DNA from 2 places in the Pelorhabdus sp. sgz311002 genome. Region 2 is predicted to be linked to the other one. Evidence: riboswitches for the same ligand, from Rfam matches in the RefSeq annotation. Region 2 holds a riboswitch; the other holds the start of a gene.
The links. Region 2 has a riboswitch for FMN ahead of ribD (bifunctional diaminohydroxyphosphoribosylaminopyrimidine deaminase/5-amino-6-(5-phosphoribosylamino)uracil reductase RibD). Riboswitches for the same ligand answer to the same signal wherever they lie in the genome.

Region 1: another riboswitch for FMN. It lies ahead of ribB (3,4-dihydroxy-2-butanone-4-phosphate synthase); the one in region 2 lies ahead of ribD (bifunctional diaminohydroxyphosphoribosylaminopyrimidine deaminase/5-amino-6-(5-phosphoribosylamino)uracil reductase RibD).

What each region holds. Positions count from the first base shown of each region.
Region 1 is NZ_JBWBCL010000001.1:263,333-279,639, reverse strand. It holds gene AC0NJP_RS01415 (sensor histidine kinase) at 1-1,177, opposite strand, end outside; gene AC0NJP_RS01410 (bacteriohemerythrin) at 1,568-1,999, shown strand; gene AC0NJP_RS01405 (phospholipase D family nuclease) at 2,057-2,746, opposite strand; gene AC0NJP_RS01400 (DUF1848 domain-containing protein) at 3,540-4,562, opposite strand; gene ribB (3,4-dihydroxy-2-butanone-4-phosphate synthase) at 4,688-5,332, opposite strand; FMN riboswitch at 5,467-5,612, opposite strand; gene AC0NJP_RS01390 (VOC family protein) at 6,381-6,806, opposite strand; tRNA gene AC0NJP_RS01385 (tRNA-Ala) at 6,989-7,064, opposite strand; gene AC0NJP_RS01380 (EAL domain-containing protein) at 7,148-10,249, opposite strand; gene AC0NJP_RS01375 (TRAP transporter substrate-binding protein) at 10,273-11,268, opposite strand; gene AC0NJP_RS01370 (bacteriohemerythrin) at 11,958-12,341, opposite strand; gene AC0NJP_RS01365 (hypothetical protein) at 12,432-12,554, opposite strand; gene AC0NJP_RS01360 (hypothetical protein) at 12,620-12,811, opposite strand; gene AC0NJP_RS01355 (hypothetical protein) at 12,835-13,116, opposite strand; gene AC0NJP_RS01350 (methyl-accepting chemotaxis protein) at 13,478-15,154, shown strand; tRNA gene AC0NJP_RS01345 (tRNA-Ala) at 15,419-15,494, opposite strand; gene AC0NJP_RS01340 (CvfB family protein) at 15,596-16,307, opposite strand, start outside.
Region 2 is NZ_JBWBCL010000001.1:534,871-551,177, forward strand. It holds gene AC0NJP_RS02755 (MATE family efflux transporter) at 1-841, shown strand, start outside; gene nikB (nickel ABC transporter permease) at 993-1,916, shown strand; gene nikC (nickel transporter permease) at 1,917-2,738, shown strand; gene AC0NJP_RS02770 (ABC transporter substrate-binding protein) at 2,822-4,330, shown strand; gene AC0NJP_RS02775 (ABC transporter ATP-binding protein) at 4,352-5,140, shown strand; gene AC0NJP_RS02780 (ABC transporter ATP-binding protein) at 5,130-6,104, shown strand; FMN riboswitch at 6,161-6,290, shown strand; gene ribD (bifunctional diaminohydroxyphosphoribosylaminopyrimidine deaminase/5-amino-6-(5-phosphoribosylamino)uracil reductase RibD) at 6,422-7,582, shown strand; gene AC0NJP_RS02790 (riboflavin synthase) at 7,551-8,210, shown strand; gene AC0NJP_RS02795 (bifunctional 3,4-dihydroxy-2-butanone-4-phosphate synthase/GTP cyclohydrolase II) at 8,254-9,462, shown strand; gene ribH (6,7-dimethyl-8-ribityllumazine synthase) at 9,464-9,931, shown strand; gene yfcE (phosphodiesterase) at 9,977-10,543, shown strand; gene hslO (Hsp33 family molecular chaperone HslO) at 10,527-11,399, shown strand; gene rpmB (50S ribosomal protein L28) at 11,448-11,639, opposite strand; gene AC0NJP_RS02820 (DUF1858 domain-containing protein) at 11,790-11,996, shown strand; gene recG (ATP-dependent DNA helicase RecG) at 11,998-14,040, shown strand; gene AC0NJP_RS02830 (C-GCAxxG-C-C family protein) at 14,172-14,630, shown strand; gene AC0NJP_RS02835 (DMT family transporter) at 14,667-15,593, opposite strand; gene AC0NJP_RS02840 (aminotransferase-like domain-containing protein) at 15,697-16,307, shown strand, end outside.

The DNA.
Region 1 (16,307 bases), 270 kb from region 2:
TTGTTCCTTCCCCCAAAACACTATCAATTTTCACACCGTATTCACTGCCAAAGTAGTGTTGAATCCGTTTATGAACATTTAAAATTCCTAGTCCAGTTGTCTGACCATGAGTTTCTTTCCGTTTTTCCGCCTGAAAGATTGTATTAATTTTTTCTTGCGGTAAACCAACTCCTGTATCAACGACAGAAATCATAACATGATCGCCATAGCGTTTTGCTGAAATCTTCACTTTACCGCCTTCTACTTTTCTTTCCAAACCATGAATAATCGCATTTTCAATCAAAGGTTGCAAAGTAAGTGCCGGCACTTTGATATCGGCAATTTGAGGATCCACATCAATAACAGCGCGAATTCGTTCCCCAAAACGCACTTTTTGAATCGTCAAATAGTCAGTAATCGATTTAATTTCTTGCTCCAACGTACGTAAATCATCCATATCTCTAAGATTATTGCGCAATAAATCCGCTAACGCATAAACAACTTCCTGTGTTTGCGTCGCGCCTTCCAATAATGCCAAACGAGCGATTGTATTTAAAGTATTGAAAAGAAAATGCGGATTGACTTGCGACTGCAACGCCTTAAGCTCTGTAGCACGAAGCATTGCTTCCAAATCAGCTTTTGCTTTCATTTCCTCCATAAGCAAATTGCCTGAAATATTAGCAGCTCCAATCTCGACAATATAGTTAGCCATAATATACATGAGATCAGCCGCCGCTTGAATCCGTTTTTTAGCAATTACTTTTACTTCATTAAAAGCTTCGCCTAATTGGTCGTTGTCAATCGCCAAGTCTGCTGTAAAATCAAACATTTCATCTTTAGCCTTGCTCTCTTTCGGCGCTACTAAAACCTGTCCGCCCAAAAAAGCGCCAATATATTGGTCTTGTACAATAATCGGCGCCGCAAGATCAGTAAGTCCCGCATGGCAACGGTATACTGATGGTTTTTGATGACGGCGACCACCCTGATCATCACAGTTGATGCACCGTTCTAACCCTTTTGCCGTTGATCTGACAATTTTACAAAAACGAGTGAAATTGCTAGGACGTGTAATCGGATTGCCCTCAGCATCAACAATAACAGCAGCGAGACCTGTCGCATCAGAAAATTTATCTTGTATTTCCTGTAAAATTTGAACATTGACCGTCTCTCCTAAGGTCAATTGATTCGTACGGTTCATCTTTTTCCCTCCTTACTGAACTTCTTATCCATACCTTGCAAAGTAAAGTAAAAGGATTCAAAAAATAATCCTTTAGTTATAGTAAAAAGAGAAGCAAAAATTATCAATTTAATAGCAAATTATTGAATCATCATACTATTTCGCCAAACTCTTCCAATTTCCTATAAATCGCCAAACAATAGCAATATAGTTATATCCAATGTAAAAATAATACCGTAAATTCTTTTTAGTTCTTTTGCTTCTTGCATTTTCATAAAACAAAAATAAAATTCACTTAATAAAAATCTCAGAATATAACAACTTTTAATGAAACTATATAAAAGCATCGCAAAAAATGGTACACTTTATTATATTAAATGATTACATTACTCACTTAGGAGGTTACAAATCATGATACTTTTTAAATGGAATAGCCAACTCAGCGTACACATCGATAGTATCGACGAAGAACATAAAGAGATTTTTTCCATGCTGAATGCGCTCCATGATGCCACTAAAGATAAAGATCAAATTCATAACTTAGAAGCTCTCCTTGATGAGGTCTTGGTGTTTTTAAAAAATCATTTTTTTCACGAGGAAAAATTTATGCTGCATCATAAATATCCCAGTTATTCCCTACACAAAAAGGCCCATAAAAATTTATTTGAACAAGTCCAAAATTATAAAAACCAAATGAATGTAAACAATCCTTTCATCTGTAATCAAATTCTTCAACTTTTACGTGATTCAATCACCCCTCACATTTATTCACTTGATAAAGGATATGCACAATTTATAGCAAAAAGTATGAAAACAAAATATGCTTCGAAAGAATCTTCTTGATAAAAAGAGACTGTCAGCATTTCGCCGACAGTCTCTTTTAACAAGGAAGTCTAAAATTTATTGTTTTGCATAAGCTTTTGTTGCATCCCAACGCCACTGCCAATTCTTCACATACTGTTCAGCCAGCGCCTTATTACCACGAAGAATTAAACAATTTTCAGCATTGCTGTTCTCCGCCGAATACGTAAAATTAAAGCTCCCTGTAATGACATCCATTCCATCAATAATCATAATCTTACTATGAGCAATTTGAAAATCCGAATCAACTTTCATTAAAATTCCGCTATCGGCGATTGAATTAAGCAATTCTTTTTCTTTCTTCTCTCTAGCGGTCTCCTTATCATCATTATCAATATTACTTTTATCAATAATAATCCGCACATCGACGCCACGTTTTTTAGCAGCAATCAAGGCATCAATAATTTCTTTTGAAGTAAAACTATAGGCTTGTACTTGTACAGATTTTTGCGCTTTTCCCAGTTCGCCTACAATCATATTAGTAACACCGCCCTTAGGGCTAAATGCTACATCAACAGAACCTGCCGCTGCGACAGTGTGAACGCCTTTTAATCCATCTGGCATAACAGCTGTTTGTTTAGCGGCATTTTTAGTTTCCGCTGAAGAAACAGGCGTTTTATTGGTACAGCCAGCTATAAAGCCAACAGCAAGCGCCGTAAATACAACAACACTTGTAACGGCATATTTTCTAAATGATTGACTGAAAACAGTACTTCTTTTACGCTCCATCCTTTTCTCCTTTGAAAATAAAATCCCAGCTTTACCAGAAAGCTCGAATTGTTTATTATATAACTTGTAAAACCGAATACATGTGCATAAATAAGCCGCTTGCAATTACAGCCGCAACACCAAGTCCCCAAAACAAATAGTGCATAAGATCAATCCCTTCTAACCATTTCCATTTTATTTTTAAAAATCGTATCTAAAAAATAAGTTTTCTCCATATCCATATATATTATACTATATATTATGTAAAATTAGTGTAACTTTTTTTCTATTTACCATTCTATGCTAGGAATCTCATTTTGTATTGTAATAATTTCATGTACAGATTCCTTCTTCATCCCCAAAACATGACACTTCCTGCAATAATAAAAAGTATATTCACAACTACTTTGAATTGTATTTTCTGGGTAAAGACAACCATCCAGGGTCGATTTGGGCAAAAATTCCATAGCATTCTGACATTTTTGACAGATCATCTGCATCGCCTCCTTAGTATTCCATAACTAAAAATATAGGATGATAAGATAAATGAGATCTTTTGACGGGATGTTTCTTCCGGCAGCTTGCCGTTCTTGTTGTTCTTGTTTTCTTGTTCCTCTTGAGTATAGTGTAATAGAACTAAAGTAAAGTTACTTCTGCCAAAAGATATATTTTTCTAATAATTATTATTCGATAGAAAATATAGGTTTAATAAGGCTTTGACATGATTCATAGAACAATAAAAGAATTATACCTAAAGTTATAGAAAACAATAAAAAACGCTCTATTCAGCTGCAAAAGCCAAATAAAGCGTATCTTACGTCAAAATCGTTTCTCCATATCGATTTAATTTTTTAAAATTATTCCTTACCATAATGGGATAATAATTTGCATAGCAATATGAACATAAATGCATACACGTGTTATATTGTCCTATATCCTTACTTACGATACACTCACAGGCAGCTCTTTGCCCTGTATCTTTTAGATTAACATCTCGTTTTGAACAGAGATTCGATGAAAATAAATCCATTTGAACTCTTTCATATCCTAAAAATTCCATAAGCCTTTTATCATGAGAAAAACACTTTAGCATTAATTCATCATCTATGCATTTATTGGCCATAATCCCATACTTTTGTAAGCTAATCGCTTCGCCACAAGTTGCGATAGATAAATTCCACTTTTTATTGATAGCTTGAATTCCCTTCGCCATTTCTAAAATAGCTTCGTTCGTAAATACTTTATATTCTATACCTGCTCTTTTTAAATTTTTTTGCACCTTGGGATACCCCTGGATGTCGGCAAAGCTAATCACAAGTTTATCTGTATATTGATATAATGAGTCACCTACTTTTTCAACTCTTGCTAACAGTGTGCTTATATCCAAGCTATCTGTTAAAATTAAAGGATCAAATCGCCATATGACTCGCTCTTTGCCTATCTTATTAGATAATTCAATAAATGTATTAATTCTTTCATGTAAAGGCGGTACATTGGGTTCCAAGCCTTCCGCCTCATAATCATTGACAGTGTAAGTAAAGTAGAATTTTAATCCTTTATTACTTATATCATCTAAATATGTAATGATTGGCCTAGGATTTTTTGTCCAAAACACGATAACTCTTGTCTTTTCAAAAGAAACATATTGTGAATGACTTGCATGAAATGGATTCATCCATTTTACATATCCTGCATTGAGTCGATTCATAAACCATTCGGAATGAAACGCAGGAATATCAGTTGCACGACTTGCCGAAATAATGATTGGCGCAATCGCTTCAACTTTTTCTCCATCATCCCTAGTGATTGTTAGCTTATCCCAGCCTTTAACAGCCACAATGATTATCTCCTTTACGCTCGCTTTTCTAAATAGAAGGACCAAATTAGCAATGAGAAGTAAAAAGAGAAACGCCAGATAGCATTTCTCTCCATAATACTTCATACAATCAATCACAATTTATTTTATATTTTTTTATTTTCTCGATAAGCAATTATATCGGCCACGGTAACGACTACCATATTATTCGCTTCAGCGAACTCTATAATTTCCGGCAACCTTGCCATTGTGCCATTCGGATTGGTCAGTTCACATAATACTCCATAAGGTTTCAAGCCTGCGAGCCGCATTAAATCAACATTCGCTTCTGTATGGCCTGGTCTTTCCAATACACCGCCAGGCTTAGCTCTTAATGGGAAAATATGTCCTGGCCGCCGAAGCTTATCAGGATTTACAGGATCAGAAATTGCCGTTTTCACTGTCATTACACGATCAGCTGCTGAAACCCCTGTCGTAACACCCTCTGCTGCTTCAATGGAAACTGTAAAAGGAGTTTGAAAGCTACTTGTATTAACCTCTACCATCATTGGTAACTCCAATGCCCGAACTCTTTCTTCAGGCAAACACAAGCAGACAATTCCACTGCCTTCACGAATTAACATTGCCATTTGCTCATTTGTCAAAGACTCTGCAGCAAAGAAGATATCGCCTTCGTTTTCCCTACCCGCATCATCAGTAACTAAAATTCCTTGGCCGCAGCGCAGTGCATTAAGAGCTGCTTCCACTCGCATGGCGGCACTTTCATATTCAGTAAGAAAAATTTGATTCATAGTATACTTCCTCCTAATAGTTTAGTAGGACTTACTAGAATCAGGGCACAGATACAGACAGCTTATTCATTACAAAAATAATAAACCTATAGTGCATCAGTTTTCTGTCTATTGAAAATAAAATTAGCTGACTGCTTTATCCTCTTTCATCCGGACTGTACCGTCGGCACTGGTTTTTCACCAGTTCTGCTGTCCTCTTAATATCAAGAGCGCTCGCGGGCTCCTCAGTAGTAACTGAGATACCGCCGGTGGGGAATTTCACCCCGCCCTGAGAATAAGTCACTAAGTATATATTATTCCTGAAAGTTTATATTTGTCAAATTTTATATCCATTTTTTATCTCAGTATTTCTGTTTTAAGTAGCCTTCTCACATTTTTCTAACTAACTTTTTGTCCAGTTTGCTTTCTTACCTTTTTGAATTAGGTATATTTTTATTTTTTTAGCATAAAAAATATAAGGAATAGTTGTGACCTATTCCTTAATAAACTTGGAGGTGGTCTTATGAAAATTTCTATCGACTTAACCATCCAAGACTTCGTAATTCTCCTCTTCCTAATTATCGACTTCATTTTAATGCTCTGATTTGAATTAGCCTCAGCCTCTGGTTGAGGCCTCTCTTTTGCCATTATATACGTATCGTGAAAGATTTATTACTGACTTGCTTAAGAAAAACCATGGCCAAACATCAAAAAATTATACAAATTGAATGGATCACTGCCTAATAACATCCTATTCATACCCAAGCAAATATCATCACTGAAATTTATAACAAAAAAATACCGCCATTGCGGCGGAAAATGAGGGAATAACTGTGTACAAGGGAACTTATTGAAACGTATCTGCCTATTGGGTCAAATCGTTTATTTAACTTTGTTTTCATTATAGCAAAAGTTCCCTTATGTATTGTTACGGTTAGGTTAAGTTACGGTTAAGCTACAAGGTTTCTGCTGCCTACTTTTGAATCCATTAAGGCAGTACCTCTTGCATACCCACTTAGTAGAAAAAGCTATTGCCATGATCCTTATATTATAACTATACCTATGAAAATTAAGGGAAAACTAATGCATCGTTCGCGTCAAAATCAAAAAAGGGATTCCAAGCTACTTCCCATAAATGGCCATCGGGATCAGCAAAATACCCACTATAACCTCCCCAAAATACCATTTGCGCTTCTTTTATTATCTTACCGCCTGCCTGTTCGGCTTGTTGAAGTATATGATCTACTTCTTTTTTGTTTTTTGTATTATGAGCTAAAGTAATCCCTGAAAAACCAGCTCTTCCTGCGTTTACCATTGCATCTTTAGCAAGTTCATTAATGGGAAATAAGGCTAACCCGACACCGCCTAGATCAAAAAAGACTATACTTTCTTGACTAGCTTTTGAAGGAGTCCATCCTAACCCTTCTTGATAAAATTTGCGCGAAATCTCCATATCTTGAACGCCTAAAGTAATCAAAGTAATTTTCTGTCTCAATTAGACCTCTCCTCCACATAAATGTTTAAGTTTATTATCTTATAACTTTCTATGCCTGTCCAGTAGACGTATTATTCTCAATATCCAAGCGAATTTTCGGTATAAGGGACTCGGCAAGGGACAACTTAACATAATAAAAAAACAGCGTAGGGCTTCAAAGCCTTACGCTGTCTATGTTTGTTTGGTGGAGATAAGCGGGATCGAACCGCTGACCTCTTGAATGCCATTCAAGCGCTCTCCCAGCTGAGCTATACCCCCATAGCTATTAACTATACATAACTAAAATATTATGTATAATTACTTTATTTAGTATAAAAGATTTCTGAAAAATACGCAAGTATTTAGCAAGATTTTTTTTGCAAATATGTTTGAATTGCCTTATCGCTTTTTAAGGGTCGGCCAAAAATATATCCCTGAATGCAATCACAATGAAACAGTCTAAGTAAATTTAATTGCTCTGCTGTTTCAACGCCTTCCGCGACTACCGTCATTTCCAAGCTATGTCCCAAAGAAACAATGGAGCCAACTATATTTAACTGCATTTCATCCATACTAATTTGATCTACAAAAGATTTATCAATTTTAAGAATTGTCGCTGGCAAATCCCTTAAATATGTTAAAGATGAATAGCCTGTGCCAAAATCATCTAAAGATATACCTACGCCTAACGAACGCAACTGAGATAGTTTTTTCACGCTCAGTTCCATTGATTCAATCAAATTGCTTTCTGTTACTTCTAGTTCTAGTTGTTTTGCCTCAATCCCCGCCTTTTCAATACTGTGACAGACTGATTCAACAAAATCCTCTGACGCAAGCTGCCGTGAAGAAATATTTACAGCCACATGTATATTATCTCTGCCTAAATCAGCTAAATCCTTCGCAAATAAACAGGCCTCTTGTAACACCCATCGCCCAATAGGCACAATCAATCCACTTGCTTCGGCCAAAGGAATAAACCGAGCTGGTGAAATTTGCTGATAAATCGGATGATACCAGCGTAACAAAGCTTCAAAGCCCCAAACATCATTGCTTTGCAAAGACATTAACGGTTGAAATTCTAAATAAAGCTCCCCTTTCTCCAAAGCCTGCCGTAAAGCATTTGTTAAAATAACCTTTTCTGATGCTTCCTGGAGCAATGCCGGTTCATAAAATCGCCAGCAATTTCTCCCTGCCTGCTTGGCAGCATACATAGCACTATCAGCACGTTTTAAAATTTCTTCGGCATTATCAGCATCTTCTGGATAAACAACCAGGCCGATACTAGCCGACAAATGAAGTTTTTCGCCTGATGCCACATATTCCTGGCACAAGGCCTTAACAAGCTTTTCAGCAAGAAGCGCCGCTTGTACTCTGCTTTCTACACCTGAAGCAATGACAATAAATTCATCGCCGCTAATACGTGCAACAAATGCTTCTGTTTCTACAGCATTGCGAATATATAAAGCCGCCTGTTTAATCACTTCATCGCCAGCTAAATGTCCTAGCGTATCATTGACCGATTTTAAATCATCTAAATCAACAAAGAGAACCGCACCTTTTCTTTGCAATCTTTGCGCCAAAACCAGCTCATCCTGAAGCCGTTTGGATAAACTAGCCCGATTGGGTAAACCAGTAAGACTATCATGAAAGGCGATCGTACGAATTTGTTCCTGAGCCGCTGCTCGTTGCAACGCAAGCGCTGCCAAGTCACTGAACTGCCGCAAAACAGCGACCTCATCAGGACGAATAGGATAAACTTCATCAAACCAGCCTGCAACTAGAATTCCCTTTACACAGCCTTTTTCTTTAAGCGGCAGCATAATGATACTAGACAAACGTTCACAGCCTGGCTTCATGGACCGCTTCTGATATTGACGATAATCACTGATTTGAATCATTTCACCACTGTCATAAACAAGACGTTGCAAGGTTTCATCGGCCGCTAAATGTTCCATACTTTTCGACTCATCTTCACCAAAAATATAGTGAATTACCAGCGTTTTCTCTTGTTCACCGTAAAGGCCAATATAACCGCCAGGCGCCTTAATCAACTGCAAAGCATCTCGTAATATCAGAGACAAGAGTGCACCAAAATCTTCTGCTTCACAAGTAAGCAAACTCGTAATCGCCCCATATTGGCGTTCGCGCCGCAAAAGCTCTTGCTCCGTCTGACAGCGAATCGCTACTTCCGACTCTAACTTTCGATTGATATCAAGCAATGTCTCATTCATGGCCCGTACTTCTTCATTCATCGCTACAAGCTCCTGATTGGCCGCCACTATTTCTACCGTACGTTCTTCCACTTTTTGTTCCAGACTTTCTTGCGAAAACCGCATTGTCCGAATCATTTGATTAAAATGGTAAGTAAGTAATCCGATTTCATCATGCGTAGAAATTTTCGCCTCCACTTTAAGGTCTCCTGCCGTAACTTGCCGTGATAGATTCGTTAAATGTAAAATGGGCCGAGAGAAATGGCGTGATAAAAGGACAGCGAAAATCGCTGCAATCGCTGCAATGAGCAGCACAAAATAGCGTTTCCATTCTATTTGCGCATAAATAGGCTGTAAAAAAACATCCTCTGGTTGCAAAAAAACAATAAACCACGGAACTGAGCCAATCCTAGTAGACACGCCAGCCATAGGCTCTCCCTGCTGATCAGGAAAAGGAATCGTAAAATACGGCGCTGGCGAGTCAATTTTCCCTAAACCTTCGTGCAGTAACGCATCAGATTTGATAAGTTCATGAGTAATTTGCGTTTTTCGACTATCAGCAAGAACACGAAAATTTTCATCAAACAAAATAGCGAAAGACTCTGGTCCATTCTGAATGAAGTTCTTATTAAGTAAATTATGCAAAATTTCTGCACGATACTGCAAAACGAGAACACCGGTCTGTTGCCCTGCCTGATCTAAAACCGGACAGCTAAAATAGAAAAATCCCTTCTCTAAAGTATCTTGTGAAAGCTCCAACGAAGATACATAAGGCGCCCCTGTTGCTAGGGCTTCCTGAAAATAAGAAAAATGAGAAAAATCACGACCAATTTTTTCTTCATCGGTATCAAGAATGTCTTTCCCTGCTAAATTGATCAAGCTGTAAGAAACAATATAGGAACGGTCACGATTTCGGAATGATTCCAGTATCGCCATCGTTCGATCATAGGCATCGGCTTTTTGGGCCGTCGAATTTTTCAAAGCAAAATAATCAGCTAAATCAGGTAATCTTGCCTCCACGGCAAGAATTGTTTTATTTGATTGAATAAAGGTATCAATACCTGATGCAGTTTGAAAGGAAGCCGAATACAGCGAACGATAAGCATCATCAATTAAAATCTGTTTATCATCAAAGTACTCTAGCGTTTCCATAAAATGCAGTGGAACAAGCGAAAGAAGTAAAAAAGCCAATAGAAATTTAGCCTGTAGCGAATAGAGCAACCGCTTTAGCCTAAAAGCCCAAAAAGGTCTCATTCCTGTCACCTCATTCTAAATTCCTATTTTCTTGCCTCATGTAAAATTCTATCGATGAAGTCTTTTCCTAAAGAGCTCTCCCATTGTTTATAAATACCTTGTGAAGTTTTCTGAAAGGGCACTAAAGACGGCCGACGAATATCCATGCCTAAAGCTTCCATTGTTTGCAAATTTTTCGTTTCCTGTGCATAGTTTAGTTGACGTTGCTCACGGGCAAAGCGAAGTGCGCCTTCCCGTAACAAATTCTGTAGGTCTGGCGATAGTCTGCGCCAAGTTTTTTCACTTATAATAAGCGGTGTCGCTTCATATTTATAGTCGAGTATTGTCAAATACTTTTGCACCTTATAAAATTCATTGCTATAAATCGTACTAATTGGATTTTCCTGTCCATCAATTTCTTTGCGTTGCAATGCAGGATACACTTCAGGGAAAGCCATAACAACCGGACTCGCTCCATAGGCGCGCAAAATCGCTAAAGTCATGGCATTTTCAGGAACACGAATTTTCAGACCTTTAAAATCTTCGACCCTTTCAATTGGCTGTTTATTATTAGTAAATTGCCTAAAACCATTATCCCAGTAGGCCAAAAGCCGAATGCCTCGTTGCGGCAAACTTTCTGCTAACTCCTCGCCAATTTTTCCATCTAATAATGTTGCTACTGATTGCCGAGAGGAAAATAAGAAAGGTAGTTCCAACGCCGCTAATTTTGGTTCATAACTAGCAAGAACGCCTGGTGCCGTAATTACCAAATCCAAAGATCCAGTTATTGCCATCTCGGTCATCTGTTTATCGGTTCCTAAGGACTCACCGGGAAAAAGCTCTATTTTTATCTTGCCTTGACTTTGTTCATAAATCCAAGTAGAAAATCGTTCCGCCATAACATGTCGCGTACTTGTTGTCGGTTGTCCATAACCTAATCTAAGCACATATTCCGGTTTTTTTTCACTAAAAGAACTACAGCCTACCATAGTCACCATAAAGATTGCCAAAACAGCCGCCCCAAGCAATACTTTTTTCATGGCTATCCCTCCAGCCTCTTTTAGTGCAATAGCCGCAACGCTTTTAAAATTTCTTACTACTTTAAATCATCCGCACCCTCTTTTACCGCTCTTATTCGTCAAAAAAAACCAAAAACCTTTCTATTTTTCAAATAAAAGGCCAAATAATACAAAAAGACTTTGCGCCGTAAGTACAAAGTCTTTTTGTATTATTTGGTGGAGATAAGCGGGATAAAAATACTGCTTTTTTTACGCCGAACATTGCGCATCTATATTTTGCCATAATATCAGTCTGCAACAAAACATTGATACTGTTGTTTTGATTGTTTGATTCGCTGTCTCAAACCATCTTGAATATCATTAAAATTCTCCAAGAGAATCGATACTATTTTAGCGTCAAGCGCAATAAGATTTGTTCTCTATCTTTTATTAAAAATCCAAAATCCTTTGCTAATCGATAAGCAATATAAGCTACTCAGTTGTGATGATTTGCTAGTAAGGGACTAATTAAATCTACTGTTTTAGCTAAAGACGTAATTAGTTAAAAAATAGGAATTTGAAACTGCCGCATATTCAAATCCTCTCCTTTAATCAAATTTCTCAACTAACTAGTAAGAATTCATCAATTTTTGAGTTTACTTTTTAAAATACTTGCCTCAACAAAAACGTTGAGGCAAGTATTTTAAGCGATATTCCTTGCTATTAATAATTTATTGTTTATATTTCATATCCATTTGCATAATGTGATTCAAAAACCAATTATTGAGAAAAGGTAATATCTGAATAGCCAAAGTCGTATTTCCAGCTTCATACGTTGATTTAAACTCACCAATTTTATTAAGAAATGTGACATGTTGTTGTTTTTGCGTAACAAGCTCAGAGCTTCCTATTGAAGATAAATACTTCTCTTCACTGGCAAAATGGTCTTGAGCGTAATGAGTCAGATTACTTAAAAGTGGTGTCAGTATCGTTTTGCTTTGCCCAGATTTCATGGCTTGATGTAAATTACTAATCATTTCAATTAGCTTCTGATGATCCTTATCCATTGCAGGAATATTTACACTGTACTTATTGTCCCAACCTGATAATGCCATATGATCTTCCCCTTTTCTATTGATTGTTTTTTCGGCAAAAAAATCATTTTCTTTCTTCTATGAAAATTCCAAGGCCCTATACAATACTATTTATTCAAAATAATTTACTGTCGTTATACTTGTAGCTGCATATCTTTCAGCATTTACCTCACTTAAAGAGGCCATTCCTACAAGTAGCGATAAAACAATAATCAATATAAATTGATTCTTCATAAAACATCTCCTGTCTAAACTAAAACACGATAACAAAAAAACAATCGTGTTTCATAAACTTAAGTTCACATTTTTTTCAACACTTCAGAAATATCTTTTCTTCCGATTTTGTCAAGTCTTTTAATAATCATTTTTAAAGTCGGCCCCATAGGATGAATATTTTTTTCTCTATCTTTCAGCACAAACCCATAACAATTTCCATATATTTTTTCTTCATCTTTAGACCAAATTGTCGCAATCAATTGATCATCACTCATTTTCGTCAACCCCAATTATATATTTACTGTTCAATATGAACTTTGTTACTATAGTCCATACTATATCGAACAGAATGATTTATTATGTATGGCATCAATTCTTTATAAGTATTATTAATGATTTCATTAAATTCTTTTTGGCCTACAATTGTTAATTTAGGAAGTATTTTTCTTAACATTGAATTACATTCTGGAATGTTTCTAACAATCATCATTTCTCGCCACATTCGCTGAGTTTGTGAATTAAACAAAGCTTCTTGGTTATCGGAATTTTGTGTATCGTCTTGGGATTCAAAGTCAAACATACTATTCCTCCTCAACAATATTACAAAAACCATTTTCGACATATTATTACATTTTCCTTCTATTTCGTCGACATAATTTGCATAATTTTCTATTTTTCTACTAAAAATATATTTAAAACCAATAAAAATACTTGCAGAATTCAAAAATAAAGAGCTACCTAAAATACAGGCAGCTCAATTCATTTGCTTATAACTCCCGCTGTCACGATAGCAGGTTCTTTTATCAAGTGCCTTCTTCTTCGGCTACGGCAGCCTTAGGCAAATCAAAACTGATAATTGAAAGGGAACAATACACATGTTAAACTGTTCAAAGAACTACATTTGAAAACATTACGGATTCATCGAAGAAAGGAATAACACAATGACTATCAAAACAAAACTACTTTTAGGATACCTAGTAACTTCACTACTTATTGTCGTCATATCCGCGATTACAGTGTATGGATTTACGACAACCCAAACACAATATGACACTATATTATCAAGAAATACTCCTGTCACTGTGGCGTTAAGAGAAATTCAGTATTACTTTACCGGACAATCTAATGATGAACGCGGATTTTTATTAACTGGAGGCGGCGAGTTTAAAAACGAAATAACTCAAAAATCTGACCAGATAAAAATGCGACTCCAGCTCATTCAAGGACTCGTTACAACCGATAAAGAGAAACAACTTTTACAGGAAATAACCAACTCGCATGAACAATTTACCCAGATCAATTATAAGGTGATTTCTTTATACAACGAGGGCAAAATAGATGAGGCTAAATCCCTTTCATTCGGAGAAGGGCGAAAGATCCGAAAAGAACTAGAAACCAGTTTCAACAATTTTGTAAAGATCAATCAGGCCAATTCTGAAAACACAGAGGGTAATCTTCGATTATTACTTCAGCAAATGAAAGGGCTTATTATCGGCGTAAGTGCAATTGCAATAATTTTTGGAATATGTATAGGGATTTTCATGTCAATCTATATTACTAAACCAATCAAAAAAGTTACTTCACATATTGCAAAAGGTGATTTAAATATTCAAGAAAATATAGGGACCTCTCAAGATGAAATCGGGCAACTTGTGAGCGCATTCATGAAAATGGTAATTGATTTGAAAAAGATGGTACTGACCATTAAAACCAATGCTGAACATATTTCAAACTCATCAAAAGAATTATCTGTTAATGCTGATCAATCCGCGCAGGCAGCGAATCAGGTTGCTCAATCCATTGCTGAAGTAGCCACAAATGCTGAACAACAGCTTGGTGTAACTAATGCAACTTCTGGTATAGTAGAACAGATGTCGGCCAGCATTCATCAGATTTCTGCCACTGCCAACCAAGTAGCTACTCAATCCACACAAGCAGCAAGTACGGCAAATGAAGGTAATAAATTGACTGAAAAAGCAGTCATTCAGATGATAAATATCGAAAAAGCAGTGAATACTTCAGCGCATTTTATTGGTAGATTAGGAGATCGCTCGAAAGAAATTGGTCAAATTGTAGATATAATCTCCAGTATCGCTGGCCAAACAAACCTATTGGCTCTCAACGCGGCCATTGAGGCAGCTCGTGCAGGTGAACAAGGACGCGGTTTTTCTGTTGTAGCAGAAGAAGTCCGTAAACTGGCAGAGCAGTCACAAGATGCGGCTAAACAGATCGCAATATTGATTAGTGAAATTCAAGGAGATACAGAGAAAGCCGTATTAGCTATGAATAATGGAACGTCAGAAGTAAAACTTGGAGCCAATATCGTCAATGCTTCTGGACAAGCCTTCCAAGAAATTACGACAATGGTAAGCTTAGGTTCTGAGCAAATGATACAAATCTCTGTTGCTGTCGAGCAAATGGCTATTGGCAGCCAAAAGATCGTTAGCTCCGTAAAGCAGATAGAAGAACTGAGCAAAAAGTCATCTGGAGAAGCTCAAACAGTCTCAGCTGCTACAGAACAACAATCGGCTTCAATGGAAGAGATTGCCTCATCCAGCCAAACGCTAGCTCATTTAGTGACAGATCTTAATGCGGCCGTTAGTAAGTTTCAAATCTAATTCAAATACTCTAAAGCGGGCGTTTGATCGTCCGCTTTGTTTATTTCTAAGTTCATTTCTCTAGTTCTATGTCAAATAAATAATATCGATTGAAGCGGCAGGTGCGATTCCCGTCGCTTTTTCTATGCTCATCGATCTTCCTGCTTATTGATCCCTTACTGGATTCTGACAGTTAGTTATATGCTTATTGTTTCGTGCGTTAGAAAAATATTAGAAAAAAATAAAAAAGGCTCTGCGGAAAAATACCGCAAAACCTTTTTTTCTTGGTGGAGATAAGCGGGATCGAACCGCTGACCTCTTGAATGCCATTCAAGCGCTCTCCCAGCTGAGCTATACCCCCAAGATTTTCGTTGAAGAAATCCCAACGAAAATTATTATACTGCATTTACATAAAAATAGCAAGTACTTTTATGAATTTTATCAGATGCTTGCAATTTACGACTATTCCGTCGGTTCTTGCTCTCGTTTATAGGTCCAACCATCTTTTTGCTCGATTTTGCCCTCTTTGAGTAAATGACCTAGAGCCCGCTTAAAAGCAGCTTTGCTAATACCGAATTTCGCTTGAATAATTTCTGGTGACGAACTATCACTATAAGGCATTTTTCCGCCGCGTTCCATCAAAAAGGCAAATAGCGCTTCACTATCATTCACTAAAGCTTTTTCTTTCAAGGGCCGCATCGACATGTTAATCCGACCATCTTCGCGAATATAGGTAATTCTGCCTGTTACTTCATCTCCTACATGAGGTCGACCGATCATCTCGGACTCGTGTAGAAAAGCAATATAACGATCTGCCGTAAACACAAAGGCGCCATTTTCACCAAAATTATAAAGACTTCCTGTTACAGTATCACCGATCTTCACTTCTGTCGCTGGCCGCGAAGCGCGACGCAGTTCATCTTCCACTTCCATCGTTACAGCGAGTCGGTCGGATTTATCACGATATAATTTAACCCAAACTGTATCACCGACTTTTAGTCGTCCTCGCATACCAGCAAAAGGCATAAAGATTCCTCGTTCAGCACCAATATCAACAAAAGCGCCGTCTTTTGTTGTATTAATTACTTTAACGCGAGCAACTTGCCCTTCTTTCATTTTAGGCAGCTTTTGACTCGCTGTGAGACGATTTTTAGGATCTTTATAGAGAAATACA
Region 2 (16,307 bases):
TTTACAGATCTTCATGAACATCTTGAATATTTTACTGGTATTACTGTTTGTTCGGATAGGGGGCATGGCTGCCGATGGTGTGGCAACAGCAACCCTCATTTCGGAAATAGCGGCTACGGTCCTAGGGCTTGTTTTGATTTACCATATCAAAGAAGTGTCAATTACCGGGATTTCCTTGGCGATATTCTGTAATATAGCGGCGTTCACCGCCATGATGAAGGTCAATAGGGATTTATTTATACGAACAGTATGCCTCTTGTCAGTATATAATCTGATGGCTATATACGGCATGCGATATGGGGAGGTTGTACTAGCGGCTAATGCTGTATTGATGCAAATTCATTTTGTTATGGCCAATTTGCTCGGCGGGATCGGCAATACCGCTACAATATTAGTGGGGAAAGCCATAGGAGGAAAAGATGGTAAGTTGTACAAAAGTACAGTCCAATTAACTGCATTTTGGGGCTGGGTTACGGCATTTCTTTTGTTTGGCGGGGTTTGTTTATTTAAAAACGCGGTGATTGGACTTTTTACTAATCTTAGTGAAGTGAAGCAACTAGCTGACCTGTATATATATTGGGTCGGTCTATTTCCTTTGAGCGCTGTTTGGGGGCTGCAGCTTTATGGCATTTTTGCAGGCGCAACATTGTCGACTCCTATCAGGAATTCTATGCTCTATTCGCTATTGGGCTGTCTCATTGTTTTTTTATTAGGAGAACCATTCTTAGGAAACCATGGCATATGGTTGGCCTTTACGGTATTCAGCCTGGGAAGATCGATATTTCTTTGGATCTATTTACCAGGGCTTAACAAAAAAGTTGCAGTCATTGCAGAAAAATAAAAAGAAGCGTTAATAAAAAGAAGCGTTAATAAAAAGAAGCGTTAATAAAAAGAAGCGTTAATAAAAAGAAGCGTTAATAAAAAGAAGCGTTGTTCCCAAATAACAATATAGCTAAAACAAAGGAGCGGGTGTCTTGACTAAAAAACAATTTATGCAGCGTTTGCTGCAAATGGGCATTACCCTTATTGGCGTAAGCTTTCTGACATTTTGCCTAATGTATCTTTCACCAGGGGATCCAGTAGCTATGCTGCTAGAGGTAGGAGATACCATTGTGTCGGAAGAAACAATTGCGGAGACAAGGGCTCAGTTAGGTCTCGATCAACCATTTCATGTTCAGTATTTTCTCTGGGTTACTGGTGTCTTACAAGGCGATATGGGCATGTCCTATTCGGCAAAAATGCCTGTAGCTGAGCGGCTCTGGCAATGTTTGCCTGGTACATTGGCGCTAGCAGGTTCAGCTCTTGTTATGATGCTACTTATTTCAGTGCCTTGCGGTATTCTTTCCGCTGTATATAGAAATCGCGCCGTAGATTATTTGATTCGCGGTTTTTCTTTTGTGGGCGTGTCCATGCCGAGTTTTTGGGTAGGACTTATTTTATTGTATATTTTTGGCCTGAAACTACGGCTGTTTCCTATTGCTGGCGGTGTAGTGTCTTTGGACCGAATCGTATTGCCCGCGTTTACCCTAGCGATTGCCATGTCTGCAAAATATACGCGGCAGGTGCGGACTGCCGTACTAGAGGAACTAGGGCAAGATTATATCATTGGTGCAAAGACTAGAGGACTTCCTCTGAAAAAAATTATTTGGCGGCATGTGCTGCCGAATGCCTGCTTACCGCTCATTACTTTGCTGGGGCTATCTATTGGGTGGCTTCTGGGCGGGGTGGCTGTAATTGAGATGGTTTTTTCCTGGCCGGGGCTTGGCAAGATGGCTGTGCATGCTATTGAAATGCGTGACTATCCTCTGGTACAGGGGTTTGTGCTTTGGATCGCCGTGTTATATACAGCAATGAATTTATTAGTGGATGTTTCTTATACTTTGCTTGATCCACGGCTGAAGAAAGGCGGGAACTAAGTGTCACTTAGGGAAAAAGACAAATTTTTGTTTGGATTGTATTCGTTTTTAGTACTGTTAATTGCTGCTATTGCCATTTTTGCGCCATGGCTAGCGCCATATGACCCCTATGAGGCGACCATGCGGCATTCGCTGTTGGCACCATCGACTGAACATGTACTTGGAACAGATAAACTGGGCCGTGACTGCTTGACCCGAATCCTCTATGGAGCTCGGACGTCTCTGCTTATGACTTTATCCCTAGTTGTTCTTATTTCAGGGATAGGAACGTTTATTGGCATTCTTTCCGGCTATTTAGGCGGTAAAGTGGATATGGCGCTCATGCGTTTAGTTGATATGATGTTAGCCTTTCCGGGAATCGTGCTGGCGATTGCTATTGCCGGTATGCTGGGCGGAAATATACTAAATACCATTTTAGCCCTAGCAGTGGTTAGCTGGACTAAATATGCTCGATTGGGACGCAGTCTTACCTTGAAATTGCGTGAGCGTGATTTTATTTATGCAGCAGTAACGAATGGCACAAAGCCGCTGCAAATTTTGCGGCATCATATTTTGCCGAATGCTTTACCGACCATTGTGGTAACAGCGGCGATGGATATTGGCACGATGATCATGGAACTTGCTGGGCTATCTTTTTTAGGGTTCGGCGCTCAGGCGCCTACTCCGGAATGGGGTTTGATGCTCAATGAAGGGAGACAGCATATCCAAACTGCCCCTTGGCTTATGCTTTATCCAGGGATCGCTATCTTGATGGTTGTAGCAATATTTAACTTGTGGGGTGATAGCCTACGAGACATTATGGATCCACAGAAAGCAAATTGAGGAAATGAGAGAGGGAGAATTCTGTGAAAAAATGGACTAAATTCATCTGTGTAACTTTATTGTTTTGCCTGGCCGTAAGTGTTATGGCAGGATGCGGGAGCAGCAAGTCGGAAGTTGATCAGAAAACGCTGAAGTTTGGGGTAACAAATTTTGCCGACTCTCTGGAGCCAACAGAAAATTATTTTGGTTGGGTTGTCATGCGGTATGGCATGGGAGAAAGTCTTGTAAAGTTTGACGAAAAAATGAAAGTAACGCCTTGGTTGGCCGAAAGCTGGCAAATCAGCAGTGATCATATGACCTGGACCTTTAAAATTAGAGATGGCGTAAAATTTTCAAATGGCAAACCGCTAGATGCGGCTGCCGTCAAGGCTTCGCTAGAAAGGGCCTTTGCCAAAAATAAACGGGCAGTAACCTTTTTTAAATATACAGAAATGTTGGCTGATGGGCAACAGCTCACGATCCGTACAGAGAAGCCGGAACCAAATCTGCCGGGCTTTTTAGCTGATCCTCTATTTTTGATTGTCGATGTATCGGCCGAGGCGCAGCGTAATTTTGCGAAAGAAGGCCCTATTTGCACAGGTCCTTATATGTGCAAATCCTTTGTCAAAGACAAAGCGGTCATGGTAAAAAATCCCTACTACTGGGATGGAGAAGTGCCTTATGAAACCGTTGAAATTCCTTCGATTGATGATCCTAATACCCGCGCAATGGCTTTGCAATCAGGCGAAATAGATCTAGCGGTTAATATTGCGGCAGGCGACATCGGTCTATTTAACGATAGTACAAAGTATCACATTGATAGAATTTCTTCGCTTCGCACAGTGCTTGCCCGAATTAATCAAAAAGGCGTGCTGGGCGATCCCAAGGTGCGCGCCGCCTTTATTAGCGCTTGCGACCGTAAAGCCTATAACGAAGTGATTTTGAAGGGAACTTTTATTGAAGGCAAAGCGCCCGTACCTCCCTCCATGGATTATGGTTTTGACCAGCTTACTGATCCGAACAGTTACAATATGGAACGGGCTAAACAACTTCTAGCAGAAGCCGGTTGGAAGGACCTAGATGGAGATGGTATCCTTGAAAAAGACGGTAAAAAATTGACTGTAGATTTTGTGGTATACAACAGCCGGGCGGAATTACCGATTTATGCTGAAGCAGTGCAATCGGATGCGAAAAAGGTCGGTTTTGATGTAAAAATAAAAACAGTAGATTATAATTTGGTTGACAAGATGGGGATTAATGGAGAATATGACCTTTTGATTTCTAATATTACTACGGCAAATACTGGTGATCCTGAGATCTTTTTAAACTGGTATTGGCGCACCAATAAACAAGGCGATAATCCTCAGAACGGTTCTGGTTACAGCAATCCAGTTCTCGATAGCAAATTTGCCGAGCTGTCGACGGAATTCGATCTTCAAAAGCGCCGCCAGCTCATTATTGATATACAGCAAATTATTATGAATGATGGAGCCGCCTTATTTTTAGGGTACCCAGAAACCAACATCATTGGTAAGGCAGCTCTGGCTGGGGTCAAAATGTATCCTTCTGATTATTATTGGCTGACAAATCAGATTCGACCTGTAAAAAAATAAAGCACTTAGAGGAGAATGGAGATGTTGTTAGAGGTGCAGAGACTTTTTGTCTCTTATGCAGATCAGGACATTGTTCAAGATGTTAGTTTATCCCTTGCAGAAGGAAATGTTCTAGCAATTGTGGGGGAAAGCGGTAGCGGCAAAACAACGATTATCCGCGCTATTCTTGGCTGCCTGCCCCATGAAGGTCGTGTCCGCGAAGGAACGATTTTGTTTGAAGGTAAGAATGTATTAAAAAATGCTGATCAAGACTGGCGCCAACTTTGCGGAACCAAGATCGCAATGGTTTTTCAAGACAGCGGCAGCATGCTAAATCCAATTCAACGAATCGGCAAGCAGTTTGTCGAGTATATCTGTGAGCATTCGTCTATTAAAAAACTAGAGGCCGCTAAGGCGGCGGAAGAAATGCTTAGAAAAATGCAACTGCCGAATCCGGAAAATATTATGAAAAGTTATCCTTTTGAACTGAGTGGCGGTATGCGCCAGCGTGTCGGCGTGGCGATGGCTATGTTTTTTAAGCCGCGGCTGCTGCTGGCAGATGAACCGACATCGGCTTTGGATGTTACGACACAGGCGCAAGTAGTAAAAGAAATGCTAGAAATTTGTCACAAGGATAAAACGGCTATTATTCTTGTGACACATAATATTGGTGTGGCCGCTTATATGTCAGATAGTTTGCTGGTAATGCGCGAGGGGAAAATAGTGGAGTCTGGCAGGACAGCTGATATTATTGCTCAACCTCAAACGGAGTATGTGCGAGAACTGCTTGAGGCTGTACCACAAGTCGGAGGGAAAAGATATGTCAGCTGAAAAAGCAGCAATTCTAGAGATCGATCATGTCATAAAGCGTTTTCCCGTAGCTGACGGACGGATGTTGACAGCTTGCAATGATGTATCATTATCTCTCTATCAAGGAGAAACACTAGGAATTGTTGGCGAAAGTGGCTGCGGTAAAAGCACGCTTGTAAAGCTGATTATGCAGCTCTATGAGGCGAGTAGCGGGGCTATTTACTATCGGGGTAAAGATCTTACGCAGCTTAAAGGCGAAGCGAGGCGACAAAATCGGAAACATATACAGATGGTATTTCAAGACCCATCTCAAGCCTTTAACCCCAAGATGAAAATAAAGGATATCCTTTGTGAACCATTGCGAAATTTTAATCTGTTAAAGAGCTGGGAAGCACCAATACAAGTTACCAAGCTTTTGCAACTTGTTGAATTGCCAGAGGCTTTTGCGAATCGTTATCCTAGCAACATGAGCGGCGGACAACGTCAGCGTATTGGAATTGCCCGTGCGCTGGCTTTGTCGCCAGAGATTCTTGTCTGCGATGAGGCGACTAGCGCTCTTGATGTATCTGTTCAAAAAAAAATCGTGGAACTTTTAGTAAGAATACAACAGGAAAAACATTTATCCATGATTTTTATCTGTCATGATTTAGCATTGGTTGCTCAGATTAGTCATCGCATCGCCGTCATGTATCTTGGTAATATTGTCGAAATACTCGCTGGCAGTGATTTGCAAACTGCTAGGCATCCTTATACTAAGGCACTCTTACAAGCTGTTTTTCCAGTAGCACAAAAAGGAAATTCAGAGGTTCGTCTGTTAGAAGGGGAAATACCAAGCCCGCTCGCCTTGCCGCCAGGGTGTTCGTTTCAAAATAGATGTCCTGAAACCAGAGAAATTTGCAAACAGGAAAAACCTAAATTACAAGCGATTTCAGCGGAACATCGTGTTGCTTGCCACTTAGTGAGTTGCGCTTTAAAAGGTTGCTAAAATTTCTTAAAAGTGATACACTAACAGAGAAGTTGAAAATTACATAATATAGTAAAGATAGCCTTTGGGGCCAGGTGAGAAAGCGTGCTTTCAATTCCTGACCGGCGGTTAAAGCCCGCGAGCCGTTATGGTTGATTCGGTGTAATTCCGAAGCCGACAGTACAGTCTGGATGAGAAAAGGCTGAGTAGATTTGTTTGTGTTGCACAAGCTATTTTCAGGCCCCTTTGTATATTTTTTTCTACAAGTGGCTGAAGATAGCTTGTTTTTGTTTTTCTACCTCGCCCTGACTGAAAGGCAAGATTGCAGGTGAAACAGAATGATTATAACTAAAGAAGAACGACAGTATCATGAAAAGTTCATGCAAATGGCAATTGCTGAGGCAAAGCAAGCTTTAGGCTGTACCACGCCAAATCCTCTTGTTGGCGCCGTGATTGTAAAGGATGATAAGGTGATTGGCAAAGGCTATCATCATATGGCAGGAACGCCCCATGCGGAGATTCATGCGCTACAAGAGGCGGGGGAAGCGGCAAACGGCGCTACTATTTATGTAACTCTGGAGCCCTGCTGCCATCACGGCAGGACAGGTCCTTGTACTGAGGCGATTATAGCGGCAGGTATTCGCCGCGTCGTTGTGGCAATCACTGATCCCAACCCGCTTGTAGCCGGCCATGGCATCGATAGATTGCGTCAAGCTGGTATAGAAGTCTTAGAAGGAATCTGTTGTTTAGATGCCGTAAAAGTGAATGAAGCGTTTGTGAAATGGGTTTCAACTAAGATGCCTTTTGTCTTATTAAAGACAGCCATGACGCTTGATGGTAAAATTGCTACAGCGACAGGACAGTCCCAATGGATTACTGGCCCTGCCGCCAGACAAACCGTTCATCGTCTGAGAAATCAGTATGATGGGATTCTTGTCGGAATTGGTACGGTGCTTGCCGATGATCCGCTTTTAACAACGCGGCTGCCTGAGGGCCCAGGTTGTAATCCAACGCGGATTATTCTTGATAGTAAGGCTCGTACACCGCTTGATGCCAAAGTCGTTACAAATAAAGAAGCGCGAACTATTATTGCTGTAACAAAGTCTGCGTCAATGGATAAGGTAAAGGCCCTAGAAGCTGCCGGTGTAACGGTTTGGACAATTAGTGAAGGGCCAAGCGGCTTGAATCTTAGAGAACTTTTTAGCCGTTTAGCCAGTTATCCTGTAACAAGTATTCTTGTAGAAGGCGGCGCTGCTGTCAACGCTTCTGTGCTAGCAGAAAACCTAGCTGATAAGGTGGCCTGGTTTGTGGCGCCAAAGATCCTTGGCGGCAAGACGGCGCCATCGCCGATTGGCGGCAGTGGCGTGGCAAGTCTTTCGCAGGCTTATGAACTAGAGGATCTTGCCATAGAGCAGCTAGAGGAGGATATTCTCATTAGCGCTTATCTGAAATCACGGGAGGGACGCGATGTTTACCGGACTTGTGGAAGAATTGGGTAGAGTGAAACAGATTGAAAAGACGGCAAAATCAGTTCGCCTGACAATTGCCGCTAAAAAAGTCCTCACTGATGTAAAGTTAGGTGACAGTATTGCCGTGAACGGCGCCTGCCTTACAGTTGTTGATTTTAGCACCAGCCATTTTACGGCCGATGTCATGCCGGAAACTGTGAAACAGACAGGTCTTAGAGATCTTGCGATTGGCGCTGCTGTAAATCTGGAACGGACGCTTCGCGTTGGTGATCGCTTGGGCGGTCATATTGTGAGTGGTCATATTGATGGAATCGGCACAATCCAGAATGTAAAAAAAGATGATATTGCCGTTGTTGTTACAATTACTGCGGCGGCAGAGGTCATGAGATATATTGTAAAAAAGGGCTCTATTGCCATTGACGGAGTCAGTCTAACTGTTGTGGATTGTGATGCGCATTCGTTTAGTGTATCACTCATTCCTCATACTTATGAAGTGACAGCTTTAGCTACCAAGAAAATTGGTAGTACTGTTAATTTGGAAACTGATATTTTGGGACGCTATGTGGAAAAGTTATTACAGAGTGACACTACTGAAGCAGTAGCTGAGCCAAGTCGCATATCCACTGCTTTATTAGGTAAATATGGGTTTCTAGCATAAAAATTTTAAAGAAAGTATTCTTGTTATAAGATGGAGGGATAGTATGTTTAACACAATTGAAGAGGCCATTGAGGATATTAAACAAGGAAAAATGATTGTTGTTGTTGATGATGAAGACCGTGAAAATGAAGGCGATTTATTAATGGCTGCCGAAAAGGTAACGCCAGAAGCTGTCAATTTTATGGCTACTCATGCTCGTGGCCTAATCTGCATGCCTGTTGACGGTGCACGGCTTGATGAACTCGAAATTCATCCTATGGTGGAAAACAACACTGATAACCATGAAACAGCGTTTACTGTATCCGTTGATGCGGTAACGACAACAACTGGGATTTCTGCTTTTGAACGGGCAGAGACCATCCGTTGCATTTTAGACAGTAAATGCAAACCAACGGATTTAAGACGTCCTGGCCATATTTTTCCGTTGCGCAGTCGCGAAGGCGGTGTTTTGCGTCGGGCGGGGCATACCGAAGCAGCAGTTGATTTGGCGAAGTTCGCCGGTCTTTATCCTGCTGGCGTGATTTGTGAAATCATGAATGAAGATGGGTCTATGGCGCGCATTGATTCGCTGCAAAAGTTTGTAAAACAGCATAATTTAAAACTGATTACTGTTGCCGATTTGATTCGCTACCGGAAACGTCATGAAAAGCTGATTACGAAGGCAGCTGATGCAACGATGCCGACGAAATATGGTCAATTCCGGGTTGTTGCCTACGAGAGCGCACTTGATAAACAGTGCCATATTGCCTTAGTTAAAGGCGATGTTTCTGGCAAAGAAAATGTTCTTGTTCGTGTTCACTCTGAATGCCTTACAGGCGATGTGTTGGGATCTTTGCGCTGCGATTGCGGCGATCAGTTGGCCGCATCTTTAAAGCGAATTGAAGCAGAAGGCGAAGGCGTACTGCTCTATATGCGTCAAGAAGGTCGCGGCATTGGTCTCGCTAATAAAATTCGCGCCTATGCTCTGCAAGATAAAGGCAGTGATACGGTAGAAGCCAATGAACTCTTAGGCTTTCCGCCGGACTTGCGTGAATACGGTATTGGCGCTCAAATTCTAGCCGATCTAGGCTTAACAAGTATTCGTTTGTTAACGAATAATCCGAGAAAACGTGCTGGTCTGGAAGGCTACGGTCTGAAAATTACCGAGCGGGTTCCCATGGAAATTCGTGCTAATAAATTCAACAACCGTTATTTATCAGTGAAAAAAGCAAAGTTAGGACATTTATTGAAACAGTATGAGGAGGCAAAATAAGATGTCAACAATTTATGAAGGAAATTTGATTGCGAAAGATCTTCGTGTTGCTATTGTGGTAGCTCGTTTTAATGAATTTATTACAAGTAAACTTTTGTCTGGAGCGAAGGATGCCTTATTGCGTCACGAAGCACAGGAAGATAATATTGATACTGTTTGGGTTCCCGGTGCTTTTGAAATTCCTTTAGCGGCGCAAAAACTGGCGAAAAGTCAAAAATATGATGCTGTAATCTGCTTGGGAACAGTAATTCGTGGCAGCACTTCTCACTATGACTATGTTTGCTCTGAAGTATCCAAAGGAGTAGCTCATGTGGGACTGGAAACAGGCGTACCGACTATTTTTGGTGTACTTACAACAGAAAATATCGAACAAGCGATTGAGCGAGCTGGCACAAAAGGCGGCAATAAAGGATTTGATGCCGCTATGTCCGCCATTGAAATGGCAAATCTATTAAGAAATATTGGATAAAGATTACTTGTTTTACAATTATTTCCTGGGAAATGAGTGTTTGTTTTGAAAATAGCAATTGTAAGTGATACTCATGGATGTGCTGCTACTTGGCAGCACATCTATGAAACCTATATGAGTGACGTTGACTCTATTATTCATGCTGGTGATATTTTATATCATGGACCACGCAATGAAATTCCGGCAGAATATAATCCTAAAAGTTTGATCGACATGCTGAATCAGCTGCCGCAGCCCTTCTTTTCCGTACAGGGAAACTGTGACAGTGAAGTCGATGGAATGGTTTTACAGTGGCCGATTCATCCTTCCTTTATGTACTTGCAGTTAGGTCGATATAAGATCGTAGTGCAGCACGGCCATACTTTAACAGACGATCAGAAGGTGAAATTAGCGCAGCGCTATCGGGCTAATTTATTTATTAGCGGTCATACTCATCTGCCTGTGCTTGCATCTCATGAAGGTGTGACTTTACTGAATCCCGGTTCGCCAGCTATGCCTAAAACAGCTGCTAAACGGGGTTCTTTTGCCTTACTTTTTGATCAAAAGATTCAGATTGTCGCCGTTGATAACGGGGAAGTGCTTATGGAGGAAAACTATGGATCATTTAATTAAAGCAACGGCAGGCGATGGCTTGCGTATCCACGCCGCTGTTACCACCGAGCTGACAGAAGAAGCTCGACTTCGCCACAATTGTTCGCCTGTGGCCACAGCGGCGCTTGGTAGAACGATGACGGCAGCTTTGCTGTTTGCAGCTAACTTAAAAACAGAAGAAACGGTTACCCTAAGAGTAGCCGGTGATGGACCTTTAGGGGAGATCATTGTAGATGCTAAGGGCGGTTTAGTCCGTGGCAAGGTGAAAAATCCAACAATAGATCTTCCGTTAAATGCAGCAGGAAAACTTGATGTCGGTGCTGCTGTAGGCCGAGGATCACTCTATGTGACGCGTTATACGAATATGAAGCAGTCGTTTACGGGCAGTTCGGCTTTGGTTTCTGGAGAGATTGCTGAAGATGTTACGGAATATCTCTACACATCAGAGCAAACGCCTTCTAGCGTAGGCCTCGGTGTGCTAGTAGAACAGGATCGGACTGTACGGGCGGCAGGCGGCTTTATTTTGCAGGCTTTACCGGATGCTTCCGATGCTGATCTTGATATTGTAGAAGCTAACCTCAAGGCGTTACCGTCGGTATCGTCGCTTGTTGCTGAGGGGCAAGATGCGAAAACTATGATTGAAGCTCTTTGCAAGGGGCTTCCAATCCGTTATTTAGAGGAACAGGAACTTGCTTTTCGTTGTACTTGTTCCAAAGAACGAGTGGAAACTGCTTTAATCAGTTTAGGAAGCGAAGAATTGTCTCGCTTGATAGCTGAAGATGGCAAAGCAGAGCTTGTTTGTCATTTTTGCGGCAATAAATATCAGTTTGATCAAACTGATTTGAATGAACTTTTGCAAAAAGTAAAAGAAGAATAAAAAAAATCCTCCGCAATAAGCGGAGGATTTTTTTATAAAACATAAAAATTAGATTGCTCTTTGAATTTTGCCGGAACGGAGACAGCGAGTGCAAGTGTTAACTCGTTTAATTTCGCCATTTACAACTGCTTTAACACGCTGAATGTTCGGTTTCCAAGTGCGTTTGGTTTTCAAGTGGGAATGGCTGACGTTAAAGCCGCTGCGCTCACCTTTGCCGCAGATTTCACATAAGTTTGCCATTTATTCCACCTCCTTTTAAGAAGGACAAAATATCCCTTTACTAAACATTAGTATTTTAGCACAGATCACTAAGAGAATGCAAGTCTTTAGCAGGATTTTTTCCTTATGGTCAGAATTTTATTATATAATAGAAAAAAAGGGGTGAATATAATGATCACAACAGATACTTTGATTATTGATATTCTCCGCAAATATCCAAAATCTCAACTGGTTCTCAAACAGCATGGCATGAATTGCGCCTCCTGTTTAGGGGCTGACTCTGAGAATATCCAGAGCGGCGCAAAAAATCATGCCGTAAACATTGATGAATTGTTAGCAGAATTGAATCGTTTGGCGGCAAGACAGAAAGGTGATTAGTGTGCTCGAGTGGAGCAGTTCGATCCAATATATTAAAGGCGTTGGTCCGGCGAAAGCAGCGCAGCTTGGAAAACTAGGGATCTTTACAATTGGTCAATTGTTGGAATATTTTCCGGTTCGGTATGAAGATAGAAGTCAGTTAAAGCAAATTAGCGAGCTATCGCCGGGAAACGTAGAGGCGTTTCGGGGAAAGGTCCTGACTGTAACGGAACGCAAAGTTCGGCGGGGCCTTTCTCTTTTATCGGTTGTCGTTGTTGATTCAACGGGTTCGGTTGAACTTGTTTGGTTTAATCAACCTTTTCTAAAAAAACGCTTTACTGTAGATGCCCTCGTAAGTGTTTATGGTAAAATTGAGCGTCATTATACACTGAAGGTTACGAATCCGGAAACTGAAATAATCAGTGAGACTGATCTATTTCATGGCCGGATTCTTCCTGTTTACCGTCTTGGTGAACATATTCCCCAAACTCTAATACGATCTTTAATAGAAAAATTCTTATTGACGGAATTTTATATTCCAGAAGTCTTGCCGGAAAGAGTTCTTCGTTTGCAAGGACTTATGGGACGCAAAGAAGCTTTTCATACGATTCACTATCCTGCATCGCAAGAGAAACTTCAAGCGGCGATCGATAGACTAAAGTTCGAAGAACTTTTTTTATTACAGTGTGGTCTGCTGCTACTAAAGGCGCAAAATCAAAAACCTTTTTCCGGCATTAAGCATGGCCGGGATGAAGAATTAAGTACTAAGGCCATCGCATTGTTGCCTTTTACACTCACTAAGGATCAGCAAAAAGCCCTCAAAGATATTAAGACCGATATGGAGGACACGCAGCCCATGCAACGGCTATTGCAGGGCGATGTAGGATCAGGGAAAACCGTAGTTGCTGCTTTAGCGCTTGTGAAGACGGTAGAAAATGGCTTTCAAGGAGCTATGATGGCGCCTACGGAGATTTTAGCGGATCAGCATTATCATACCTTGGCAAAGCTGTTAGCACCCCTGAAAATTAAAGTGGGGTTACTCACAGGCAGTAAGACGAAAAAGCAAAAAGAAGAAGTTGGCCGTTTATTACAAGCGGGTCTTCTTGATATTATTGTGGGAACTCATGCCTTGATTCAAGATACCGTACATTTTCGACAATTAGGTCTTGTTGTTACTGATGAACAGCACCGCTTCGGCGTGGCGCAACGAGCAAAGCTTCAGGCCAAAGGAGCCGAGCCTGATGTGCTTGTTATGACAGCAACGCCGATACCGCGAACGATGGCCCTGACGATTTATGGCGATCTTGATGTATCACTGATTCAAGAGTTGCCGCCTGGTCGTAAACCGATTCGTACTTTTTTACGCGGCGAAGAAAAAAGTGAGGCAATTTATCAATTTGTCGCCAAGGAAATCGCGAAAGGTCGTCAGGCTTATGTGGTTTGTCCGCTAGTCGAAGAGTCAGAAAAAATTGATACTCAGGCAGCAGTGCAACGCTATGAAGAACTTTCTACAGGATTATTTCAGGGGATTTCTTGCGGTCTGATTCATGGTAAGATGAAAGCAAGCGAAAAAGAAGCCGTTATGGCTGCTTTTTATAAAAATGACATCTCTTTGTTAGTCGCTACGACGGTCATTGAAGTAGGCGTAAATGTGCCAAATGCAACAATTATGGTAGTGGAAGGAGCCGAACGCTTTGGTTTGTCTCAGCTTCATCAATTGCGAGGACGGATTGGCCGCGGCGAACATGCCTCGTATTGCATTTTGATTTCTAAAGTAAAACAAGGTGACACGCAGGAACGTCTTCAGGTTATGACAGAATCAAATGACGGCTTTGTCATTGCTGAGCAGGATCTTTTGCTGCGCGGCCCTGGGCAATTTTTTGGTACGAGACAGCATGGACTACCCGATCTTAAAATTGCTAATATTGTTACTGATGTGGCCATTTTATTAAAAGCTCGGACGGCGGCGCAAGAAGCTGTATTGGAAGAGGATTATAGGAATTTACTTTCGACCATTTTACCGAATCGTTTTGGTGATCGCTTTTCCCTTATTTTACATAGTTAAAAAAAAAGCGGCGGCTGACGCCGCCTATATGGGAGAGGAGAAAATTTACAATAGTAGTTATGCCTTAAATACAGTCTAATTATACATAAACGAGAAAAAAATTATTATTATTTTTAGGGAGGGGTTTTATAATGAGCAAAAGCAGTGACAAGGTAACTTTTTTACATCATACGAAAGGCTATAATTGTGCGCAGTCCATGTTGGCAGTCTATGGTCCGCGACTCGGTCTTCCAGAAGAAATTGCTCTTAAAGTTGCGTCAGCCTTCGGCGGCGGTATTGCCAGAAGCGGTCAAACCTGCGGGCTCGTAACAGGCGCTTTAATGGCAATTGGCATGACTTGTGATCCAGCCGATCCTAGCAGTAAAAATGAAGTGTGTGATTTAGCTAAGCCATTTTTAGAAGCCTTTAAGGCAGCCAATGGTTCACTCTTATGTCAAGATTTACTTGGTGAATCGATGGCAGGCCCTGCAGGACTCGCAAAGCTGCAAGCGAATAATACAACATCAATTCGTTGTCCGCAGCTAGAGAAGAGTGCTGGCGCTATTTTTGAAAGACTTTATGGCGATCGCTTATTGCCGGAAGAAGAATAGCAAGAGACTAGGAATCATTTTTAATTTGATGATTTTTCAGTGGCTGAGCCTGTTTAACTGAGATTTTTTGAAGCGTAATTGTTGATATTTCTTACTAATAAGGGCTGGTTTACTGACAAATAACACGCCACTGAGTACGAGAATGAGGCCAATAAAGGAATAGAATGAGAGGGCTTCCCCTAATATATAGTAGCCTACGAACTGAGCAATAACGGGTGAAACATAGGTCCACGTAGAGGGAAGCAGCATACCAGCGCGACCTACTAGCCAATAGTAAGCGCCATGTCCGCCTAAAGAACCTAAGAAGATGAGATAGAGCAAAGCGATCATTAAGAGATCAGTCGATTCTGTGATAGAAAAACTTTCAGTGCCAAGAGACAGCAACATTAGCAGAGTTCCCCCAATAACCATTTGCCAGCCGTTAAGGGTAAAGGGACTGATGTTTGCTGCTAGGAGTTTTTGCGCTGTCATCGTGCCAAAAACGTTACCTACTTCAGCAAGCAAAATGACGATAACGGCTAAGAAGGCATAAGGCGTTGCCTCTAGCATCAGTGCCGGAAGTAGAGCAATTGATACGCCGAGAAAAGAAATCAGTAAGCCGCTACCACGAATCAACGAGTATTCTTTCACTCCTTGAAACCATTCGACAAGACCAATCATAAGCGGCGTTGTCGCCGCAAGGAGAGCAGCTAGGCTAGAAGAAATATATTGTTCCCCCCAATAAAGACAGCCGAACATCAGTGCTGTCATGAACAAGCCAACTATAAAAATAGATTTGTAATGGCCTTTTGGTAGGGTAATTGACCTACCGCAAAGTTTAACTGCGAGTAGGACGATGAGTCCTGCTGTAAAAAAACGGGCTCCGGCAAAGAGAAATGGGGGAGCTCCGACATTCACGCCAACTTTAATGGCTAAAAAAGTAGTGCCAAAAATTAAACACATGGCGCTATAAACGATATACATAAAAATCCCTCTTTTCTGTTCTATAACATTGCTGTATTATGAATCTATAAAACCATCATTTACCTATAACAGTCAAATGATGGCTATAACAGTTGGAGGGATTATGAACATATTCATTCAACGGGACAGCAATGAGTCGATTCGACAACAAGTTTATTTAGAACTGGCGCAAAGAATTCGTTCTGGTCTGTTAGAGCCTGGCATCCGACTTCCCTCTGTGCGGGAGTTGGCAAGAGATTTAAAAATAAGCTTAGTCACAGCCCATGAAGTTTATAAAATGCTTCAAGATAAAGGGCTTGTGAAAACCTTACCTGGTAAGGGAACGTTTGTTGTTCTTCTGACAAATAAAGAGCAATCCGAAGGAGCATCTTTACAAGATCCGTATAGTTGGCAGCTTTCTGTGCCAGATTATTTGCCGCGGGCTAGCTTTTGGAGTCAAAGTGCAGTAAGATTGCCAAAAGAAATTCTTGATTTAGCCGATGCCTGCGTCCATTATTCGCTACTTCCCTTAACTTTTATTCAGGAATCGATCCGGGAAACTTTGCGGGGATCACCGGAATCGTTAGGACGCTATGCTGATTTTAAGGGAGATCAGGAGTTTCTGAATGCGTTAACAGAGTACCTCAAAAAGTTGGCTATTGATCTTGAGCCGCATCAGCTTCTTATAACAAATGGAACGCAGCAGGGGATTAATTTATTTGCTCAAACATTTTT